Regions from separate parts of the Pelotomaculum schinkii genome, predicted to be linked through region 1. Evidence: riboswitches for the same ligand, from Rfam matches in the RefSeq annotation. Region 1 holds a riboswitch; each other region holds the start of a gene.
What was found. A riboswitch is a leader RNA that binds a small molecule or an ion and turns the genes downstream of it on or off. The one in region 1 is predicted to bind molybdenum cofactor.
Positions count from the first base shown of each region.

Region 2: linked by a shared signal. The riboswitch ahead of Psch_RS14405 (aldehyde dehydrogenase family protein) and the one ahead of fdhF (formate dehydrogenase subunit alpha) in region 1 are both predicted to bind molybdenum cofactor.
Region 3: linked by a shared signal. The riboswitch ahead of Psch_RS08105 (ABC transporter substrate-binding protein) and the one ahead of fdhF (formate dehydrogenase subunit alpha) in region 1 are both predicted to bind molybdenum cofactor.

Region 1 covers NZ_QFGA01000003.1:40,641-48,718, forward strand. The annotation lists gene Psch_RS16270 (5-formyltetrahydrofolate cyclo-ligase) at 1-188, shown strand, start outside; gene Psch_RS16275 (formate/nitrite transporter family protein) at 848-1,765, shown strand; gene Psch_RS16280 (hypothetical protein) at 1,949-2,413, shown strand; gene nuoE (NADH-quinone oxidoreductase subunit NuoE) at 2,440-2,928, shown strand; gene nuoF (NADH-quinone oxidoreductase subunit NuoF) at 2,943-4,796, shown strand; gene Psch_RS16295 (NADH-quinone oxidoreductase subunit G) at 4,811-5,740, shown strand; molybdenum cofactor riboswitch at 5,759-5,878, shown strand; gene fdhF (formate dehydrogenase subunit alpha) at 5,890-8,078, shown strand, end outside.
Region 2 covers NZ_QFGA01000002.1:712,235-720,312, forward strand. The annotation lists gene Psch_RS14380 (ATP-binding protein) at 1-1,195, opposite strand, end outside; gene Psch_RS14385 (cyclic lactone autoinducer peptide) at 1,258-1,389, opposite strand; gene Psch_RS14390 (accessory gene regulator ArgB-like protein) at 1,373-2,029, opposite strand; gene Psch_RS14395 (hypothetical protein) at 2,026-2,493, opposite strand; gene Psch_RS14400 (hypothetical protein) at 2,814-2,978, opposite strand; molybdenum cofactor riboswitch at 3,291-3,410, shown strand; gene Psch_RS14405 (aldehyde dehydrogenase family protein) at 3,485-4,906, shown strand; gene Psch_RS14410 (cation:proton antiporter regulatory subunit) at 5,111-5,608, shown strand; gene Psch_RS14415 (cation:proton antiporter) at 5,612-6,862, shown strand; partial or broken gene Psch_RS21715 (acyl CoA:acetate/3-ketoacid CoA transferase) at 6,956-7,216, opposite strand; gene Psch_RS14425 (malonate decarboxylase subunit alpha) at 7,302-8,078, shown strand, end outside.
Region 3 covers NZ_QFGA01000001.1:1,740,303-1,748,380, reverse strand. The annotation lists gene Psch_RS08115 (molybdopterin-dependent aldehyde oxidoreductase) at 44-2,773, shown strand; gene Psch_RS08110 (pyridine nucleotide-disulfide oxidoreductase/dicluster-binding protein) at 3,020-5,329, shown strand; molybdenum cofactor riboswitch at 5,798-5,918, shown strand; gene Psch_RS08105 (ABC transporter substrate-binding protein) at 6,025-6,912, shown strand; gene Psch_RS08100 (ABC transporter substrate-binding protein) at 7,218-8,039, shown strand.

The sequences.
Region 1 (8,078 bases):
AAGGAAACCGGTTGGGTTATGGCGGCGGATTTTATGACCGTTTTTTGCTTTTGATCAAACCTGAAGCCGTATCCGTTGGCCTTTCATTTGAGCTTCAGGTGCTAACCCGGCTGGAACGCAGTCCTCATGATGTACCCGTGAACTATTTGCTGACAGAAGACCGGGTGATTGAAATCAGGCGCTCTTAAGGTTGAACTAACTAGAATAATATTGTCTTAATTAATGAATAATCTAAACCATAATGAACAAAAAACAATATTGGGGATGAAGGTTCATCGTCAATGCTGTAGAGTTGTATTGTTGACATAACACCAAGACTGTGGATTTGACATTTATACATTAATATGCTACCATAGTTTAAAATTATTTAAATATTTTAAAAAAGAAGCAGCTGAATCGAACAACGATAGGCTGGCAATTTTTTGCGTGTGCAATTAATTGCCGGCTTTTCTATTTATACCCTTTAACTTTAAATAGTTTAATATAGGTTCACCCCCTTGTTAAGGAATCGTGATGGAAGTGTTTTTGTGTTTTTCCGCTTACAATTCAAGGCATTCATGGGGTATAAATCCAACCATGGGTCTTTCAGCTAAAGGAGCTTGTTTTTAGTTGATGGCTAAGAAAGGTGGTGGTTAAGGTTTTCATATGGATTACCGGGAGGAGGTGAAGCGCGCAGGGAAAGTTTAAGGGTTTCTTTCCAGTATGTTTGAGTGTCCTTATCTCTACAAGTTTAATGTTGTTTCAAGGGGAGTTGGTAGAGTACACCGGCGCAAGTCTATGTCGATCTTGTCAATGGTGGAGAGTAGCTCGTTTTTTTAACCTAATATTATTATAAGGGGGTTCATCTATGGCTAATCCTCCAGCAGTTACAGTCTGCCTGGCGGGTAACGTCGGCAGATACAAATCATCTTTACCGGTTGGACAGCTCTTGTTGCGCGGCATCATGGCCGGCGCTTATATCGCGGTCGGGGCCGCGTTGTGTACGGTTGCCGGAACCGGAGTCGCTCCTTTACTGGGCGCAGGATTCGCAAAATTCATCGGGGGCGCAGTCTTCCCGGTAGGCCTGATTGCCATCGTGCTCACCGGTATGGAGCTCTTTACCGGCGACGCGATGTTAGGGCCTTTGTCTGTATTGCAGGGCAAGATCGGCTGGGGCAAGGTTTTAAATAACTGGCTCTGGGTTTATATCGGCAACTTAATCGGCTCACTGGCTTACGCTTATATCATGGTTTGGGGTCCCTTTACCCAGGGCGCATTGGGCGCCGCCGAGCCCAATGCTTTCGGGCTCAACGCGGTAGCAATCGCAGTGGGTAAAACTCTGGCCTACAAGTCGGTCGGCAGTATCGGCCTGTGGTCATGTTTCCTGGCGGCTATTGGTTGTAACTTCCTGGTTAACGTAGCCATCATGCTGGGTATTACCGCCAAGGAGTTCATCGGCAAATTCTTCGGCATCTGGTTCCCGATCATGGCCTTCGTTGCCACCGGCTTTGAGCACTGTGTGGCCAACATGTATTTCCTGCCCACCGGTCTCTGGATCACGCAGTTGTTCCCCAGCCTCGTTGACAAATCAACGAAAGCGGCTGACGGAACGGTTACTTACTGGAGTCCCCTCCTGCACAAATTTGGTGGGCTGACCTGGGGTGATGTGTGGCTTTGGAACATCATTCCCGCCACCCTTGGAAACATCGTGGGCGGCATGATTTTCGTCGGTTTCGTGTATTATTTCGCCTTCCGTAACGAATTCCCGGAAGATCTTATGAAATAGGTATTATGGTTGCAGGCGCTTATATCCAGCGCCTGCAACTGAAGTTAGAAGGCTTAAATGTTTGACATAAGGGCGGTTTTAAACTGCATGGCGGCAATATCCTGCATTTTGAAACAGCTTTTCCCGGTTAAACAGCTTTTATTAATTGAATAACTTTTATTTACTCGGAAAGGAGTATTCTCAATGCGGATGTCCGTACCTGCCTGGATCAGCTTGGGTTTGGCTACGGTCCTGGTTTTATTTTCGTATGCGGTTAATCCCGATCCGGCCCTCCTCCGCACAGCGCTGCCGATGCTCGTTTTGTTGGCGGCTATTCCGTTAATTCTGAATCAAATGAACATGCGCCAGGCAGACCGGGTGGATATGCGGGATTTCAAACTATACCCGATCGGGGACTTAACAAAATTAGGCGCGGGAACTCCGGTTCGCCTGCAAGGCACCGTGGAGGCGACTGCGCTAAAATGGTTAAACCGCCCAAATTTCCAGCTTAACGACAAAAGTGGTAAAATTAAGGTCTTTATGTTTGCGGCGCCGCGTGAGAATATCAAGATAGGGGACCGGGTGGAAGCGGCAGGAAACCTGCGTTCCTTTGGAAGAAAAAAGGAAAAGATCGTTTGGGGTGTCAAGATTCAGAAATTAAACCGTTAAAAGCGAACCGAAAGGGGGAACAGCTATTGTCAGCCTGCGCCTGTGGTGAAAAAGTGGTATTAAGCCACGAGGAAGCGTTTCTGAAATTGTTGGACAAGTACCGTGATTATAAAGGGGGTCTCATTCCGGTACTGCAGGGGGCCCAAGACATATATGGATATCTACCGAAAGACGTGCTGCAGACAATCGCCAAGGAACTGAATATGCCGTTCAGTAAAGTGTACGGGGTGGTTACTTTTTATGCCCAGTTCCACCTCAAGCCGCGCGGCCGCAACATAATCCGCATTTGTCTCGGCACGGCCTGTCACGTACGGGGCGGCGCTAAAATACTTCAAGCCGTAGAGGAGCACCTGGGAATTAAACACGGGGAAACAACAGAAGACCTTCGTTTTACCTTGGAGACCGTGGCCTGTATCGGCGCCTGCGGCCTGTCGCCTTGTATGATGGTTAACGACAATACGCATGGTCGTCTGGATCCCAAGGCTGTTGGGGCAATCCTGGATACTTATGAATAAGGGGGTGGAAGAGTATGAATAATTTAAACGATTTGCGTGCGAAGTTTCAAGAAGAGTACAAACAGAAGCTCACCCGTCCCCGTATTGTTGTGGGTTTGGGGACGTGCGGCATCGCCTCCGGCGGTGGTAAGGTTATGGAGGCCATTAAAGAAGAGGTCGCAGCCCGTGGCCTTGATATAGATATTGACTTCACCAGCTGCATTGGGATGTGTTACCGTGAACCGATGGTTGAAATAGCCCTGCCGGGCGCTGCCAGTGTTGTGTACGGGGATATTTTCCCTGATAAAGTTGCTCAGCTGCTTGATAGCCACGTCATAAACAAGACGCCGGTGTATGAGTGGGCGGCCATCCAGATTCCCGGCGAGGCCACCCCTTACGAAGGCATTGACATTATGGAACAATCCCCTTATTACGAGAAGCAGGTCCGTTCAGTTACCTCCCGTCTTGGCCGGACAAACCCTGAAAACATTGGTGAATACATTGCCACCGGCGGTTACGAGGGCCTCGAAAAAGCTCTCGGCATGGAACGCCAGGCGGTTATTGATGAAGTTAAGAAATCCGGTTTAAGAGGCCGTGGCGGCGGCGGGTTCTCCACCGGCATGAAGTGGCAATTTGTATATAATGCCCAGGGGGATAAGAAATATGCCGTGTGTAACGCTGACGAGGGCGACCCGGGCGCGTTCATGGACCGCAGCGTGCTCGAGGGTGATCCGCACGCGATCCTGGAAGGAATGATGATCGCCGGTTACGCGATCGGCGCCGATGAGGGGTGCATCTACTGCCGGGCTGAATATCCGCTGGCCATCCGCCGGCTCAACCTGGCCATCGCCCAGGCTGAAGAGCTCGGCATATTGGGTGAAAACATCCTGGATTCCGGCTTCAACTTCCATATTAGAATCAAGGCCGGCGCCGGCGCCTTCGTCTGCGGCGAAGAGACCGCCCTTTTGAATTCCATCGAGGGCAAGCGCGGGATGCCGCGTGTCCGCCCGCCTTTCCCCGCCAATTCGGGTTTGTGGGAGAAGCCGACCTGTCTTAACAACGTGGAAACTTACGCCAACGTACCCTTCATCCTCAGGAAAGGCGCCGACTGGTATGCGGCTATGGGTACCGAGAAGAGCAAGGGCAGTAAAGTCTTTTGCCTGACCGGTAAAATAAATAAAACTGGTTTGTGCGAAGTCCCCATGGGCATTACCTTGAGAGAAGTTATCTTCAATGTTGCCGGCGGTATCCAGGGCGGCGGGAAGTTCAAGGCCGTGCAGAGCGGCGGGCCTTCAGGCGGCTGCCTCCCCGAATCAAAACTGGACCTTAAGATTGATTATGAATCGCTGACTGAGGCAGGTTCCATGATGGGTTCCGGCGGCTTGGTGGTCATGGACCAAACCACCTGTATGGTTGACGTGGCCAAGTTCTTCTTGAACTTTACCCAGAACGAGTCCTGCGGCAAATGTACTCCCTGCCGCGAGGGGACCAAAAGGATGCTCGAGATCTTGCAAAAAATCTGCGACGGTAAAGGTGAAATGGAGGACCTCGACACCCTGGATCGGCTGTCAAGGGTGATTAAAAATTCAGCATTATGCGGTCTTGGACAAACCTGTCCGAACCCGATTATAAGTACCCTGGAATACTTCCGTGATGAATATGTAGCGCACATCGTCGATAAACGTTGCCCGGCCGGAGTCTGCGCAGCCCTTCTGGTTTATACGATCGATGCGGAGAAGTGCACAGGCTGCGGCGCATGCTTGAGAGCCTGCCCGGCCGGGGCCATAACCGGCGAGAAGAAACAGCCTCACTCAATTGATCCGGCTGTATGTATCAAGTGCGGCGCCTGCATTAGCAAGTGTAAATTTAACGCCATATACAAAGCGTAGGGGGAGGGTGAAAATTGGCTAATGTAACCCTTACCATCAACGGCAAAGAAGTGACTGTCCCGGCTGGGACCAGGGTACTGGACGCAGCCAGGGAAGCTGGTTTCTTCATCCCCACCTTCTGCCATGATCCGGAAAATCCCGGTTATGGCGGCTGCCGCATATGTGTTGTTAATATTAAAGGAGCGCGGACGTTGATGGCTTCCTGTGTTACGGAAGCTACCAACGGCATGGTGGTTGAGACGGAGTCACCCGACGTGGTGGAAGCTCGCAAGACCATTATCGAACTCTTGTTGGCCAACCATCCGGCTGATTGCCTGACCTGTGACAAGAACGGGGACTGCCGGCTGCAGGACTACGCTTACCGCTATGGGATACGGGAATCAGGCTTTAAAGGTGAAAAGCATAGCTATCCCATTGATAATTCCAACCCGTATATCACCCGTGACCTGAACAAGTGCATCCTGTGCGGCAGGTGTGTCCGTACCTGTGCTCAAGTTCAGGAACGCCAGGTCATTGACTTTGCCTACCGGGGCTTCCAGACCAGGGTGGCGCCGGCTATGGATACCAACCTGGCCGAATCTGACTGTGTATCCTGCGCCCGCTGCGTGGCTGTGTGCCCTGTTGGCGCCCTGAACTACGCCAACCTGGCCGGTAAGGGCCGGACCTATGAAATTGCGAAAAAACAGGTCACCTGCTCCTTCTGTGATGCCGGCTGCCAGTTTGACCTCAATTACAAGGGTGACAAGGTTGTCGGCGTGTCAGCAAAGGCGCCGGGCCAGGGCCGCCCGCTCTGCCTGAAAGGACGGCTCGGCATGGAGCTGCGTTACAGCGACCAGCCTCTTACCCCAATGCTCAAGAAAGACGGAGAGTTTGTTGAAGTATCCTGGCCGGAAGCGCTGGAGCTGGAAGATGTGCTGTCCAAGCTCAAAGAGCTGGAGAAATAAAACCACTTATTGTTTAACTATATAAATGAACTCCGAGCCATACTGTCTAAACCACAGGGCATGATAGCTGGCCGATAGGGTTCAGTGGGAAACTGCTGCGCCTCCCGCAATTTGGAAAGGAGTGAAGTTTTTAAGGGAGGTTTTAAATGGTGGCAACCGTTACGCTTACCATAGACGGTGTCCAGGTCACGGCGCCGAAAGGTTCCACGGTCCTGGAAGCAGCGGAGAGTGTGGGTATCTTCATCCCCACCTTCTGCCATGACCCGGAACTCAGCAAACCTGGCGCCTGCCGCATTTGTGTGGTGGAAATACCGGGCGCCCGCAACCTGCCGGCCTCCTGTGTGACCGAGGCTACCGAGGGCATGGTTGTATACACTGCCTCAGAGGCGGTATTAGAAGCGCGCAAGACCAACCTGGAACTCCTGTTGGCCAACCACCCCGAGGACTGCCTTACCTGTAACAAGAACGGCGAATGCAAACTGCAGGAATACGCCTACTATTACGGAGTCAAGGCCGGCGCTTTTCCGGGTGAAAAACACAGCTACCCGATCGAAGAAGACAACCCGTTTATCGTACGGGATATGAACAAGTGCATCCTGTGCGGCAAGTGCGTCCGGATGTGCCAGGAAATCCAGGGCAACAACGTAATCGATTTTGCTTTCCGCGGTTTTAACTCCATTGTCACCCCTGCCATGGGCTCGCCCTATAGCGACACGGATATATCCAACTGTGTCTTTTGCGGCAACTGCGTATCAGTTTGCCCGGTCGGCGCCCTGAGCGAAAAAGGGATGCTCGGCAAAGCCCGCAAGTGGGAAATAGAAAAAGTAACCACTACCTGTCCTTACTGCGGTGTAGGCTGCTCTTTCGACCTTAATGTCAAGGACGGCAAAGTCATCGGGGTCACCTCGACCGAAGGCGATGTCAATGGACGCGCCCTGTGCGTCAAAGGCCGCTTTGGCTACGGGTTTATCAACCACCCGGACCGTCTGAAGAAGCCTCTGATTAAGAAGGACGGTAAGTTTGAGGAAGCTACCTGGGATGAAGCTATCGCTTTGGTGAAGGAGAAGTTTGGCGCGGTTAAGGACAGCTACGGTCCGGAAGCCATTGCCATCCTTTCCTCCGCCCGCTGCACCAACGAAGAAAACTATTTAATGAACAAACTGGCACGCGCAGCGCTCGGTACCAACAGTATCGACCACTGCGCCCGTCTCTGACACGCTCCTACTGTCGCCGGTCTGGCGGCAGCGTTTGGAAGCGGCGCTATGACCAACAGCATCCAGGAAATTGCCGATGCTGACTTTATCCTTACCACCGGGACCAATACCACCGAAGGACACCCCGTCATCGGCATACAGGTCAAAAAAGCCTTGCGTAAAGGGGCCACCCTGGCTGTGGTTGACCCCCGTAAGACTGAAATAGCCGGCTTGGCCAATTACCACCTCCGGATTAATTCCGGATCTGATATTGCCCTGTTAAACGGCCTGGCCAACGTGATTATTGCCGAGGGTCTCTGGAACAAGGAATTTGTAACAGAGCGCACCGAGGATTTTGAAGCGTTAAGAGAAACAGTTGCCAAGTATACGCCTGATTATGTTTCGGAAATAACCGGCGTGCCGGCGGAAACCATCAAGGAAGTGGCCAGGGGCTACGCCAAGGCCAAAAACGCCACTATCCTCTACACCATGGGCCTGACCCAGCATATCTGCGGTACGCACAACGTCTTTGCCGTGGCCAACCTGACCATGCTCTGCGGCCAGATCGGCAAGGAGTCCAGCGGGGTTAACCCGCTGCGCGGCCAGAACAACGTCCAGGGCGCCTGCGACATGGGCGCGCTGCCGGCCTTCTTCCCCGCCTACCAGCCGGTGGCTCTTGAGGCGAACCGGACCAAGTTCTCGTCCGCCTGGGGTGTTGACGAGCTCCCGTCCAAGCCGGGCTTAACTGTCGGTGAAATTATCGACGAAGCAGGTAAATCTGTAAAAGCTATCTACATCATGGGCGAGAACCCGGTCCTGTCGGATCCTGACGCCAACCATGCCGCGCACAACCTGGAGTCGCTTGATTTCCTGGTAGTGCAGGACATCTTCCTGACTGAGACGGCGCAGCTGGCCGATGTGGTCCTGCCCGCGGCAAGCTTTGCCGAGAAGGACGGCACCTTCAGCAATACCGAGCGGCGTGTCCAGCGCGTACGCAAGGCAGTCGAGCCGCCGGGAGAGGCCAAGCCCGACTGGGAAATTATCTGCATGGTTTCTAATGCGCTTGGATATCCCATGAATTACGGCTCAGCCAGTGAGATTATGGAAGAGATAGCCAAAGTCACCCCGTCCTACGGCGGCATCAA
Region 2 (8,078 bases), on a different contig from region 1:
TATTCATCTTTTTTTCTATCGCCTTATTTTTAGCCAGAGATAAAAACTCGGTTATAATCGAATTAGCCCGATCCAGTTCATTCATCATCAGTGTGAAATATTCTTTGTCCGCAGAGTAAAGTTCTTTTTTCCCAAGCAGCTGTAAAAATCCCCTTACCGTTGTCATTGGGTTCCTGACCTCGTGGCCTATTGCCGCAGCCATTTCACCCACCAGGTTTAATCTGTCCAAACGGGCCATCTCAAGTTGCAAGCCCTTCTTTTCTGTAATATCTTCTGATATCTTAAGGAAATTGGTTGTCATACCATCGGCGTTTTTAAAAGCAGTAAAATAAGTATGCTCCCAGAATGAATCGGAGTTCTTTTTCTTGATAAGCAGTTCACCGCTCCATTCTTTCCCTTCCCGTACTTCTTCATATATCTGCTCATAAAATTCAGCGGGCTCACTTCCCAGGCGGCTTATATTTAAACCGGTTATATCTTCACTTGCATATCCGGTAACCCGGGTAAACTGCGGATTGACAAATTCAATATTTCCATCTGTATCCGTTAATACAATTATCGCCGGGCTCTGTTCCACAATGCGGGATAATTTAAAGGTCTGTTCCTCCGCAAACTTACGCCTTTCAATTTCTCCCTGTAATTCGTCCAAATTTTCCTGCAGCCGCTTCCGGCTCTCCGCTTCAAGATTGGTGATGCTGCCGATAAACCAGCCCATCAAAAACATTACGCTGATGAGAATAAGATTTTGTTCAAATGCCTTTATAACGGGTTCGTGATAGAACAACATGCTGCTCAACGTCAGGAAGGCGGAACCCAAAAAAGCAATGAACAGGCCGCCGTTTTTGCCCAGTACGGTGGCAGCCACAATAACAGGCAGCAGTATTGCCACCTGTTTGCTGTATGGGTCGTGCGGGAATTGCAGCAAGACAAATGCGGTAACGAGAATGGGAAAAATAACATAAGCTATTTTGATATATAGAATTTTCTTTTGATTTAACAATCTTTCCAAAAACTTATACAAAAAAGCTGCCACAACACCTATTGTTCCTGTAATAAGAGCAAAATAAAGATTTAAAATAGAGCTAAAGCTTTTGCCTAAAGAAAAGGAAATAAAAAAAATCAATATGCAGGCCATCTGAACCCCGATAATATATTCAAAAATTTCCCACTCCCTGGTTTTTTTGATATCCGTCATGTAACTATTACCCCTTTAACAGATATCATAAAAAGAGGTGGCTGCCCACCCCTTTTTATGTATTATTTTCTGAGAGATTCAGGGACTTCAGGCTGGTATTGGCCAAAACCACAAGCGCTGGCGGAAGCTATCCCGGCGAGGAATGTCATCACCGTTACCGCCAAAAGAAACAGCTTATTAGCCAAACCCTTCATTTTTTTCACCTCCTTGTCTCAAAATAAAGGTGCGGTCAATAAAATTCATCAATTGATGTCCAGGCCCGGTCAACATAAAACTGACCCAGATGAGACAAAAAGCGAGGCTTGCCTGTACCACTTTGGCGTGTTCCCAGACACTGTCGCGCAATATGATCGTGATTGCTGCAGCCAGCAAAAAAACCAACAGGGAGTATATTTTAAGTTTTTTCCGTCTGACCGGTGAAACAATCGGCGCGGCGGGGTTGTCAACCGGAGCTAATTTAATGATCGCGGTAAAACCTATTAATAATGCAAGTAAAGCGATGATATCAAGACCAATTTGACTGTATTTGGGAAAAAACATAGCGCCCAAAGACATTAAGGTAGTCGACAATATTGTAATGAAAGCGCACCGCCAGGGAGAGTCGGAGTGCGCGCCGCCGGCGGTGTGCCGGAATAAAAATAAAGTGGCCAGGATGGCAATAGTGGCCGGTAAAATCCCCAGCAAAAAGCCGATCAGCAATATAGCGGAGAGGTTTAGCGAGTTGATGATGATGATGTCGGTGGCATAGGCCAGGACCATTTCTTTTTCCTGGGAAGCGCCGGTTTTCGCGCGCAAGTAGCTTGCCAAGCGCCTGCTGACGGCCATGTAACTCATACTCTCCACATACCCTCCCTGGGTCTTTTAAACTTCGCGTACAAGATCGCGAGCAGAATTATAACTACATTCTGCGGGAAGCCAATCATTTTCCACAGAACCCAATTCGTGTCCGGCAGGGTGCTTATATTTAAATCTAAAAAGTGTGAAAATATGATGTTGTTTAATGATTCAACTGTCGCTACTATTGCTTCAGTGACAAAAGAAGCAATAAATACACTTGATAATTTTGATCTGGTTGCTTTGCACAATAGAACAACCATGGAAAGGATTAAGAACGCCGTGTGCACCCCAAAAGACGCGCCGGCTGTCCTAATTAGATATATGGCTATACAAATGATAGTTGCTGTGGGTATAACAAGCAGCCACCTGATCGGGACCCTTAAAATAGCTAACACTAAGGCAAATGTGCCAGTCATTTCGGGGATGCCCTGCAGCAGAAACCAAACAAATTTTGTGTCCATGGGTCTGCCTCACTCACAAGACGTCTTACTTATTGTTTCGACAAAAAGCTGATATCACCTAGCAATATAACTTAAAATATTCAGACACATTTCGATAAATCTCGACATTATTCCGGGGACCATACACTCCTCATGAGTTGACTGGTTTCTATACGTCTCTTTGGATTGTCCATACCATATTTCTATAAAAATAAAAAAAACCGGATTGGTTCATCCGGATCCCTAACAAAACACATTGTTTCATGGTGGAAATATCCGCCGGGGGATATTGGTTATCCCGCTCAGCCAGATGGAAAACCCCTCCATAGAGGGGGCAAAGTTTATTGTTTTTCCTCACTTGCTAATATTTTTATTGCCTCTGTTTCTTCAACTGTTTTAAGGCATTTTTTCAATTGATCGGTCTCAATTTCTCCGCAAATTATCACAACAATACTATCTTCGATTTCTATGCGGCAGTTGTATTCTTTTTCCTTCCCAATTACCACCGGTATATGCTCCCTCCTTTTTTTGAAATGAATTCCTGACTACCCTTGTCTTAAAATATACTATGACATACGATTGTAATTCATTAATAATTCCAAGAAAAAAGCTCCGGCCACAGAACCTGGAATAATAACCATAAAGCACAAAAAGCCCCGCTCCGGAGAGCGAGGCGATATCCCGCGAAAAAACCGTCTCAAATGGCGGGCCTAAGTTTACTACAGTCGGTCAGAACCAAAACAAGGGCGGTAGAAGGTAAAAGTTTACAGCATAAATGTTTTGACAGAATAAAGGTTTTATTCAATATGCATAGAATTTACTTTTTGTTACTCCGAGTCCGGAGACCTAAGGTATGAAGCGCTATGGTCCCGGACCGATAGGGTTTGCTTGGAAACGGGCAAGCCTCCCGTGTGGAAAGGAGCATGTTTTTTTTGCTATGCTTTTTTACCGCACGTGCGTGCGGTTTTTGTTTTTGCAAGAAAAATTTCAAACTTGTTGGAGGATTGGGATAGTGGTTCAAGAAGTCTGTTTATTTATCAATGGAAACTGGATGACTACCAGGCAGAAGGAAAAAGTAATAAACAAGGCAACCGGTAAAGCTATAGCTGAGTTTTTTTTAGCCGGACCGGCGGAAGTTGATGCTGCTGTTGCCGCTGCGCTGGAAGCGTCCAGGACGAAGAAGTTATCTCCTTACAGTCGCTTTGAGATACTCAAAAAAGCAAGCGAACTATTAATGGACCGGCAAAGCGAACTGGCCTCCATAATTTCTCAGGAGGTTGGGAAAAACATTAAAGAGGCAATGGGAGAAGTTGCCCGCGCTTCCCAGACGCTATTGATTTCCGCAGAAGAAAGCAAACGGATCAAAGGAGAAATCGTTCCTATCGCCGGTTCTCCCGGCAATGAAAACCGCCGGGCATGGACCATACGCGTCCCCCGGGGGGTGGTCTGCGCCATTACACCCTTTAATTTTCCACTCAACCTTACCTGTCATAAAATTGGCCCGGCCATCGCAGCTGGAAATACTGTCGTTTATAAGCCGGCCAGTGCAACTCCCATCATCGGGGCCAAATTGTGCGAGATCATGGCGGAGGCCGGCTTGCCTGCAGGCTGCTTAAATATGGTTATGGGGCCTGGCGCTTTGGTCGGCGACGCCCTGGCCAGAGACAAGCGTATTGCTTACTATAGTTTTACAGGAAGTTCTGAGGTGGGGATAAAGCTTAAGACTTCAGTTGGCTTAAGGCCTATTTCCCTGGAACTTGGCGCCAACTCACCCACGATAGTGCATAGTGACGCGGATATAAACGCAGCGGCTGAGGCCTGTGTCCGTTTTGCCTTTGCCAACGCGGGGCAGGTATGTATATCCGTGCAGCGGGTATATGTTCACCGCCCGGTTTATGATGCGTTTTGCAGGCGGGCTGTCTCCCTGACCGGGACCTTAAAAGTCGGCGATCCTTTGGAGCCAGCCAACGATTTAGGTTCCATGATCAGTGAAAATGAATCAGCAAGGGCTGAGGAATGGATTCATGAAGCCGTTGCCGGAGGCGCCGAGATATTGATTGGCGGCCGCCGCCGCGGACCGTTCCTGGAACCTACCATATTAACCAATGTTCTTCCTGAAATGAAGTGCGTTTGTAATGAGATTTTTGCCCCCGTTTTCTGCATTATTGCCTATGATACAATTGATGAAGCCATCGCTTTAGCCAATGATTCCCGTTATGGACTGCAAGCGGGTGTGTTTACTAATTCCCTTGAGATTGCATGCCGTTGCGCTGAAGGACTGGAAGCCGGCGGGGTAATTATAAATGATGTTTCTACCTTCCGTACAGACCTTATGCCCTATGGCGGCTGGAAGGAAAGCGGCACAGGTAAAGAGGGGCCTCGTTATGCAATAGAGGAGATGACTGAAGAAAAAGTCGTTGTGATAAAACTCTAGTGCCGGCATCAGCAAGAATATACCCAACCGTCCCAGAACTACCCGGCCAAAGTGCCGGGGTTTTGCTTCTTATAATATTTCTTTATGATTACTTCACCAGTACATGACAAAATATACAATACAAGTGCTTCAGCTATAGTTTTATTGTATAATTTAAATAAGACAAAATAAGAATAAAATACAATTATACCAATGGGGGATAGTATGGATTTAATTCGAGAGTCAGACCTTCCCGGAATCGGACGAAAGTTTCAAATCAATACACGCAGTGGAGATAAGCTCGTTGTTGTTATTCACGATGACGGAAGGCGTGAAATCTATCATTTTGATAACGATGACCCCGAAGAAAGCATATCAATGGTTACACTTGATGATGCCGAGGCCCGCCGTGTGGCAGGTATTATCGGCGGCATGTCCTATATGCCGAGGGATTTGGAATCGGTTGATGTGTGTTTTGATGAAATGTTTATTGAATGGTACAAAGTTGAGCCGGGCGCCAAATCGGCTGGTATGACGATCGGCGATTTGGGCATTCGCAAAAGAACAGGCGCCACTATTATTGCTATTGTGAAACGTGACCAGATCAAAATAATCAATCCCGGGCCGGAGCAAATAATCAGGGAAGGGGCAACCCTGGTGATATTGGGCGAGAGGGCAAAGGTAAAAGCCTGTAAACACTTAATCCAGCACGGGAGTCTTTAGGTAGTGGAGCAGCATTTGCTCTTTGAAGTTGGGCTGGCCCTGGGCATTATTGCGTTTGCCGGCCTATTATCCTCCCGCTTGCGGTTTTCAATTGTACCGTTGTTAATACTGGCCGGGATGCTTGTTGGACCACAAACGCCACATTTTGGGGTTCTTGATTTTCGCTTCATAGATAGTGCTCCATTAATTGAATTCCTGGGACGTTTGGGTATACTCTTTCTTTTGTTTCACCTGGGACTCGAGTTCTCCGTCGGAAGGCTGGTAAAGGCGGGCCGTTCCATTATTCGGGGTGGAATTATTTACATGGCAATCAACCTGACCCTCGGATTGCTGTTGCCCTTTTTACTGGGATGGCCGTTTAAGGAAATCTTAATCGTGGCAGGGATTACAACAATCTCGTCAAGCGCCATCGTTGCCAAAATGATTGTTGACTTAAAGCGTACGGTTAGGCCGGAGACAGAAATGATCCTTGGCCTTATGATGTTTCAGGATGTTTTTGTAGCTGTTTATCTTTCTGTTGTATCAGGCCTTGTCTTAACTGGGGCAACGTCTACCATGAATGTATTGGCTTCAGCAGGACTGGCGCTGGGATTTATTATTGGAATTGTCTTCCTGGGACGTAAGCTTCTCTCACAGTTAAACAGATTATTAAATATTCCCTCTGATGAAGTATTTATGCTGGTGTTGTTTGCAATTCTTGTAATCATTGCCGGGTTCTCGGAAACCATCCATGTTGCAGAAGCTATCGGGGCCTTGTTGGTGGGTCTGGTACTTGGTGAGACTGAGCACCGGGAACGGATTGATAAGCTTGTGGTTCCCTTTCGAGACTTATTTGGGGCAATATTTTTCTTTAGTTTTGGGCTCAGCATCGATCCCCTTGCTCTTGGTGGGGCTGTCTTGCCTGCTTTAGCGGCTGTTGGCTTGACATTAACCGGCAACTTTGCCTCCGGGATGATCGCCGGCCGTATGTCTGGATATTCCCATATGGCCTCTACCAATGTAGGCTTGACCATAACATCGCGTGGTGAGTTCTCCATTATTTTAGCAAAACTCGCCATGGCCGGAGGTCTGTTGCCTATCCTGCAACCTTTTGCGGCTCTTTATGTCCTTATTTTAGCAGTGCTGGGACCTTTGTTGACCAAGGAATCCAGGTGGATCTACATCAGCCTGAGTCGAATATTCAGATGGCCCGCATTAAAAGACAAAGAAAAACCAAAGCAAAAACAAAAGAAAGCAGTCGCAGAAAGTTACTGACAAATAAAGAGAAACTCTTATATATTTAAGTCCAGTTGGAGGCGCACTGCCCGTCGCGCACAGAAAGGACGACTGAATCGTCGTCCTTTCTCCTTAGCTGGTCTTTTGGTTGATTATTTCTTTTAATTGACCCCATTCAGGTTGAAATATTCCCTCCGGCATCAGCTTCAAATCAGGTGATAGAACCGGTTTGATATCCATGTGGGCCAAAACGTCTTTTTCCAGATCGCTGCCGGGCGCAATCTCGATTAGGGTCATGCCTTCCTTTTCAAGTTTAAATACAGCCCGTTCTGTAATATACATGGCAGGCTTGTTAATACTTTGCGCGTACTTCCCGCTGAAGGCAATCTGCTCACAAGCTACTATAGTCCATATTAAGATGTGTAATAATAGTACAAAAAATGGTACAATAAAACCGAAAATGTAAAGGGGTGATAATATGGCTCAAATAATAACTTCAAAAGAAGCTGCAAATCTGATTAATGACGGGGATGTAATAGTTACAGGAGTCGATGGTCTTACCGGATGGCCTCAGGAAATCGTGGATGCTATAGAGGAACGTTTTTTACGTGAAGGACATCCAAAGAACATTACCTCTATCAGAGCATCTGGAGGAGGTAATTTTACTTCACCGACTGCAGAATCTCAATATTTGCATGAAGGAATGATGACGAAAAGTATTTCATCATTCGTGAGTGTATGTCCGGATCTTGCAAAGAAAATAACTGATAATAAAATTATGGGCTGGATGCTGCCGCTAGGAGTTTTTTATCAGATGTACCGGGAGATCGGCAGAGGCATGAATGGCGCCATGTCAAAGGTTGGACTTGGCACATTTATGGATCCGAGAAATGACGGCGGTAAATTAAATCAACTTACAATAGATAAAGGTGAAGATCTCGTTAAATATGTTCCTGATTTTATGGGTGAAGAATACCTTTACTATACGCTTCCCAAATTAAATATAGGTCTCATGCGAGCTACGACGGCTGATAAACACGGAAATATAAGCTGTGAAAAGGAGCCTATAAATATTGGACTACTTTCACAAGCACAGGCGGTAAAAGCAAACGGTGGAATAGTAATATGTCAGGTAGAAAAAATAGTCGAAGTCAATCAAATACATCCTCGAATGGTCAAGGTTCCGGGTATATATATTGATTATATTGTGGTTGCGGAAAAGCCTGACGAAATTATGCAGAACTGGATTAGAAGC
Region 3 (8,078 bases), on a different contig from region 1:
AGGTAGTTTCTAAATAGTAAAGAATAAAAAAGGAGAAAATCACATGATTAAAAAAACCTTATTAATAAATGGAGTTAAAAAACATCTCACGGTGGATCATGAAGAATCCCTCGCAAGTGTATTAAGAAATCAACTCTTGCTCACAGGAACCAAGGTTGGCTGTGGTGGGGAAGGAGAATGCGGTGCATGTACGGTTATATGGGACGGTATGCCTGTGAGGTCTTGTCTCTATACAATGGAAAGAATACCGGATAATGCTCAGATTATTACAATCGAAGGCGTAGGCACAAAAGATAACCTGCACCCGCTTCAGCTTGCTTGGATGGTTCACGGATCAGCACAGTGCGGTTTCTGTACTCCAGGATTTATTGTTTCTGCTAAAGCTTTGTTGGATCAAAACCCAAATCCTACTAGAGAAGATGTAAGAGATTGGTTCCAGAAAAACAGAAACCTCTGCAGATGTACAGGATACAAACCATTAGTGGATGCAGTTATGGATGCTGCCAGGCTAATGAGAGGTGAAATTCAAAAAGAAAATTTGTGGTTTAAACTGAAGGACGGCGACAGTATACTTGGGTCAAAAGTAATCCGTCCATCCGCTGCTGCAAAAGTTACAGGAACCTGGGATTTTGGAGCAGATTTGGAAATAAAAGAACTTCCTAAAAATACTCTGCATATCAAGCTTGTACAAGCGACAGTGTCTCATGCAAATATTCTTTCCATAGATACTTCAGAAGCTGAGAAAATGCCGGGAGTATTCAAGGTTTTAACCTATAAGGACGTTCCTGGAACAAACAGAATCAATGGTCTGGCGTTTCCACAGAACAAAGGGGACGGTAAAGAAAGACCAATTCTTAATGATAAGAAGGTATTCCAGTTTGGGGACGCCGTTGCTATGGTCCTTGCAGATACTCCTTACCAGGCAGAACGGGCAGCAGCAAAAGTTAAGGTTGAATTGGAAGAACTGCCGGCATATCTGAGCGCGCCTGCAGCTATGGCTGCAGATGCAATTGAAATACATCCCGGTACTCCAAATGTATATTTCGAAACCCAGATAGCTAAAGGTAACGACACCGCACCTTTAATGAAAAGCCTGCCACATGTGGTTGAGGATGATTTTTATGTTGGAAGACAGCCGCACCTTCCTCTTGAGCCGGATGTGGGGTTTGCATACCTTGATGAAAAAGGAAATTTAATGGTTCATTCAAAGAGTGTAGCTATCCATTGTCATGCTTTGATGGTTGCAGAAGGTATTGGAATTCCTTTAGAAAAATTATTTATTGTACAGAATAATGCAGGAGGAACTTTTGGATATAAATTCAGTCCGACAATGGAAGGTCTGCTTGGTGTTGCTGCACTTGTTACAAAGAGACCTGTATACCTCGAATTCAACATGTTCCAGCAGATAACTTATACAGGAAAAAGATCACCATTCTTTATCAATCTCAAGCTGGGAGCTAATAAGGATGGAAAACTTGTTGCTATGGAATCAGACTGGACGGTAGACCATGGTCCATACATGGAATTTGGTGATCTTCTTACAATGAGAGGCCACCAGTTCATTGGCGCCGGTTACAATATCCCAAATATCAGAGGCGAAGGTAGAACAGTTGCTACAAACCATGCATGGGGCTCGGCTTTCAGAGGTTATGGTTCACCGCAAAGCTTGTTCTCATCAGAAGTATTGATGGATGAACTGGCAGAAAAAATTGGAATGGATCCATTAGAGTTAAGATATATAAATGTATATAGAGAAGGCGATACCACACCAACTGGTTGTAAACCTGATGTAATTGCTTTCCCACAGGCAATTGATAAAATAAGACCTCTTTACCAGGAGGCTAAGAAAAATGCTGCAGCCAAGAATGCACGAAGTGGAGATATCAAATATGGCGTAGGCGTATCACTGCTTGAGTATGGCTGCGGACTTGACGGTGCAGATTCCTCGGAAGCATGGGCAGAGATAACACCAGAGGGAGTTACAGTAGGAAATTCATGGGAAGACCATGGCCAGGGCGCAGATATGGGAACACTGAGCTTTGCATATGAAACATTAAGGCCATTGGGAATAAAGCTTGAACAAATAAAACTGGTTATGAATGATATGAGATATACACCGGACAGCGGAGCTGCAGGTGGAAGCCGTTCAAACGTTTTTACAGGTAATGCTACAACAGTTGCATGTAGAAATCTCTTGGATGCTCTGAGAAAACCGGATGGTACTTTCAGAACATACAATGAAATGATTAATAAAAAACTGCCGGTAAAATATGCTGGAAAATGGACTGCACCATGTACTGCATGTGATGTAGCTACAGGGCAAGGAAATCCATTCCCAATCTACATGTATGGTGTACTTTTAGCAGAAGTTGAGGTTGATACTACAACAGGCAAAACTAAAGTTGATAAACTAACGATGGTATCGGACTGCGGTACGATAATTAATAAATTGGTACTTGAAGGTCAGCTTTATGGTGGTCTGGCACAGGGAATAGGTCTTGCGCTTAGCGAAGACTTTGAAGATTTGAAAAAGCATACGACCCTTATAGGCTGTGGGATCCCGGAAATTAAGGATGTTCCTGACAATATAGTTCTTATTCACCAGGAGACTCCAAGACCACTTAGCTATTATGGTGCGGCAGGCGCTGGAGAAATGCCTCTCTCAGCTCCGCATGCAGCGATTGTCAATGCAATTTACAATGCCACCGGAGTACGTATAACTAAGCTGCCGGCATATCCGGAAAAGGTTCTGGAGGGCTTGAAAAACCTTTAAAGTTAGTTGATATATTACATGTTAGTAAACTAAACTAATAAATATGGAATTGGAGTATATGGAAAAACTCCAATTCCATATTTTAATAATCCAGGAAAGTTCGCTTCAAAGCCTTGCAATTTCTAGATTTCATAAAAAGCTTCACCTGAGAAGTATGGAGCGTAGCGAATTGTAAACGGGTAAACCAATAAAATTTGGGTTTTGATGTTATTGATTTATCCGTTTATTATAATGGAGGTATTCTCAATGGACAATGAAAAGCTGCTGAAAACGGGTGACAGGTGTATTTATGATGAACCTGCAGCTTGTACGGCATGGTGCCCTATTCACATGGATGTGGCAGCATTTGTGGCGGAGATGGGAAAAGGCAATTTTAATAAAGCTTATAAAATATTGGAGAAACGAATGCCTTTTACAAGAGTGCTTGGCATGATTTGCGACCATCCTTGTGAAAGTGCATGTGTGAGAGAGGCTGCCGGTGGAGCGATAAGGATATCGGAGCTTGAGAAGGCAGCAGTAAAGCATGGGTACACACCCCCTAAAAAAGCACTGCCCATTCCTAAGAATGCTGGCAAGGTTGCTGTGATTGGAGGAGGTTTAAGCGGGATTTCGGCCGCATTGGAACTTGACAGAAAAGGTTTTAAGGTCACAATTTATGAAAAGTCGGATAAACTAGGCGGTAGATTATGGGATTACGAAGGTGCAAACCTTGAAAAGGCTATTATAGAAGAAGAGCTTCAAATATTCAGCAAGTTAGATATTGAGGTAATTTTTAACAGACGTATCAGCCAAAAAGAATTAAAAGAGATTATTAACGAGAACAATGCGGTTTTCCTTGGCACGGGCGAATGGAATGAGAATCTGCAAATTAATCCTGAGACTTTTCAAGTACAGTATTCATCCCTATTTGCGGGGGGAAGACTGTTATATAAAAATGGCTCTACTATTTTATCGGTAAGTTCAGGCAGAAGAGCTGCAGCTTCCGTAGAAAGATACGTTAAGAGACTTTCCATGACGGCTGCAAGGGAAAGGGAGGGGGCATTTGAAACACCTCTTAAATATGAAGTGGATGATATTGAACCTGCAGCGCCGGTTGTAAGGACCACTGACGTATACAGCGAAGATGAGGCTGTAAATGAAGCCGGACGATGCTTTAAATGCAGGTGCACAAAATGCATTGATTCGTGCAGTCATATGAAGAAGTTCAATATTGGTCCGAAAAATTATACAAGGCAAATTAATCATAACGAAAATGTAATCCTGGGTACACGGTACGCAAATAAGATGATAAATTCTTGTACAATGTGCGGTTTGTGCGGTGAACAATGTCATGTGGGCATCAACATGAAGGATATAATACAGGAGACCAGGGAAAGTATGGTAGAAAAGGGCAAAATGCCTCCTTCTGCACATGATTTTGCGCTGCAGGATATGGAGTTCAGCAACAGCAGCCACTTTTTCCTGGTTAAGTCTCCATCGCCAAAATACGCGCAATCTCTTTTTAAAGGGGATGAATCAGGTACAGAACAGGCAGACTATCTGTTTTATCCCGGATGCCAGCTTTCAGCGTCCTATCCGGAGTATGTCGAAAAAGCTTATAAGTACCTTTTATCCAGGATAAAAGAAGGCGTTGGAATAATGCTTGGCTGCTGCGGCGCCCCCGCCGACTGGGCGGGTAGACAGGATTTGATGAAGAATAGTATTGAAAGATTAAGAGACGCATGGGCTGAAATGGGCAAACCTACTTTTATTCTGGCGTGCTCAAGCTGCTGCGGCATCTTTGAAAAATATCTTCCGGAGATACCTTTTATATCTTTGTGGGAAATCTTTGAACGTTATGGACTTCCGGAAACCGCCCAAAATGGGAAGAACCATATTTTGAATGTCCATGATGCCTGCTCTACAAGGCATAATAAAAATATTCACGAAAGTCTGAGAAATATCGCGGTAAAGCTTGGTTATGAAATAAAGGAACTGAAATATGCAAAAGAAAAAACAAAATGCTGCGGATACGGCGGACTTGTCTATTTTGCGAACCGTGAACAGACAAATGACTTTGTGATAGACCGAATAAACGAAAGTAATGAAGATTTTTTGGTTTACTGCGCTATATGCAAGGATTTGTTTGTGGAGGGCGGTAAAAGCACCTATCATATTCTGGACCTGATTTTTGGGGAGAATTTGGATGAGATAGCGCATAAAAAAATGCCGAATCTTTCACAAAGACATGCAAACAGAGCGCAGCTTAAAAAGAAATTGCTAAGAGAATTATGGAATGAAGAGTCGGAGGCGGAATTAACCAAAATGGAGGATTTAATCATTCCTAGCGAAGTATGGCGCATTATGGACGAACGGTATATTCTTCTGGAAGACATTGAAAAAGTCATAAAACATGCGCAGGAATCCGGCGAACGGTTTTTTAATCCCGAAGATTCAAGTTTCTTAGCCAATCAGCGAATTGGAAATGTTACCTATTGGGTACGCTATATTGAAAAAGACGGGGCAATTCAAGTAGTCACAGTTTACAGTCACAGAATGGAAGTGAAAAAAGAATAGAAAATGAACCCGCTTCAATCTTGAAAGTGTATATGGTGTCCGCGGTATAAAGGCCATCTTGGCGCTTTTGTATCGGACGATGTTCCTGAAGCAGTTGTCACAGTAAAAAGGAAGGTTCAAATGAGCTTGCTCAGCTATCAAAATAGGCTTGGATCAGGGTTTCTACTGATAACTGAATTTCATGTTTAGTGTATTTATTTTATGTTTAATGTTTTAACGTATATCATTTATTTGATGTGTAGCATTTTAATGTCAATTATTGCAATGTTTTATCAAGTCGTGGGGTATATTTCACCTTTATTTTCAATATAACCTATAATTATTTGAAGAGTACTATTATTTTATTGCTTGCAGCTATTTTAAAAATTTAGCAGGACTTTGGGGTTTTTAGTAGAAATTATGTGGAAAAGGCTGTTAATGCCAAGAAAACATAAAAAGCCTAAAACATAGTTTAAAATATAGTACTTTAAAACTTAAAATCTCCGAGCCGGATTTGCCTAAGGCATTATAGCTATGACTGCCGGCCGTTAGGGTGTGACGGGAAACCGTCGTGCCTTCCAATGCGAAAAGGAGACTGCAATGGCGCTGACGCCGGGCCGGCTTTATTTTTCGCAAGCTGTCCGGCATTTTTATTTTTGGAGGTGGTAAATCCGGTTGTAGTGACGATTGGCAAACAAATTATGGAGGGAATTACGTTGCAGGACAAAGTTAAAATGGTTTCCCTGGCTATTGTTATTCTTACGGTTCTCTTGTTTGTACTATCCGGCTGCGCTAAACAGCAAGCGACTGCGCCGCCAGCGCCGGCTGTCGCCGGCCAAATCCTGCTGGCCTCCACCATTGGTCCGATTGACGCCGGGATTGTGGCGGCGCTGGAAGAGAGTTTTGAGAAAAAGACCGGGATACGGGTCAGACATGTGGGCGCCGGTACGGGCGCTGCCCTGGAAATGGCGAAAAGCGGCAATTTTGATGTCGTAATGGTGCATGCCAAGGATCTGGAGGAAAAGTTTGTTGCCGACGGATACGGGACCAAGCGCATTGACCTGATGTACAACGATTTTGTAATTGTCGGGCCGGAATCGGATCCGGCTCAAATCAAGGGACTAAAAACACCGGCTGAGGCGCTGAAGAAAATTATGGATACAAAATCCCTTTTTATTAGTCGCGGGGACAACTCCGGTACGGATGTTGCGGAAAAGGCCCAGTGGAAGGCTGCCGGGCTGAAGCCGGCGGGCGACTGGTACCACGTATATGAAAAAGGTTCGGAAGGCAACGTCAAGACCTTAAAGTATACCGATGAGCAGAACGCTTATACTATTATCGATCGGGCTACATACCTGACCGTGAAAGACCAGGTCAAATTGAAAGTGCTGGTGGAAAAAGACGAGGCCCTGCTTAACTACATTTCCCTGATCCCCGTCAACGCCCAGAAGTTCCCGGAAGTTAAAGACGAGTTGGCCCAGCAGTTTATTGATTTTTGCACATCAATCGAGGGACAGACGATCATCAGGGATTTCGGCAAGGATAAATACGGTGAGCCATTGTTTTTCCCCAATTCCACCGAGGGGAAAAACCTGCCCAAGTAGGTCGTAAGTCATAGGTCGTATGGCGTAGGTATATACTGCATTCCTATTGGGTCAATAAATAAATTAAACACTAATATGAAAATGTAGTTCGCAGTTTCGTTTTTTGGTATCAGCGAGAATAAAAGCTCAGCGAGGTGCGATTTCAATCGCACACGGCGCGCCAGCGCCGCACTTATGGCAGTCAATGTTGCATTTGTGCGAATGAATTCGCACCTACATTTATAAAGACAACTCAGTACGTTATTTCAAGTAAAATATTTGGAGGAGGACTAACTTTGAGTAAAAAGAACTTTTTAGCGCCCCTTATGATCCTCATGGTAACAATGCTTTTGGTCGTTTTCGCAGGGTGCGGCAAACCGCAAGTGAAAGATGTGATCCTCGCCACCACCACCAGCACCCAGGACAGCGGGCTCTTAGACGCGCTGATCCCGATTTTTGAACAGAAGACCGGATATAACGTTAAAACTGTCTCTGTAGGCAGCGGCGCCGCTATCACCATGGGTGAAAAGGGAGAGGCCGACGTCCTCCTGGTGCACTCTCCCGCGGCCGAGAAAAAGATTGTGGACAGTGGCGCAGTTGTAAACTACCAGCTCGTGATGCATAACGACTTCATCATCATCGGCCCCGCTGGGGACCCTGCCGGTATCAAAGGGACTAAAGCAGGCGACGCCTTTAAAAAAATAGCGGAGAATAAGGCTGTTTTCGTTTCGAGAGGAGACAATTCAGGCACCCACAGTAAAGAAAAAGCAATCTGGGCGGAAGTCAAAATCACTCCGGAGGGCAACTGGTACCAGCAGAGCGGCGCCGGGATGGGGCAGACCTTAAACATCGCCAATGAAAAGCAGGCCTACACTCTGACCGACCGGGCGACATACCTGGCCCAAAAGAAAAATATCAACCTTGAAATCCTGTCGGAAGGGGATGCGTCGCTCCTGAACATCTACCATGTGATGCAGGTTAACCCGGAAAAATTCAGTACTGTCAACAAGGATGGAGCAAAAGCATTTGTTGATTTCATGGTCGACCCCGATACCCAGAAGACCATCGGTGAATTTGGCAAAGATCAATACGGTCAGGCGCTATTCACCCCTGACTCCGGCAAAAAAGTAGAGGATCTCGGTAAGTAACGTAAACCGGTCGCCGACGCGGCGACAGAGAATTAAAAC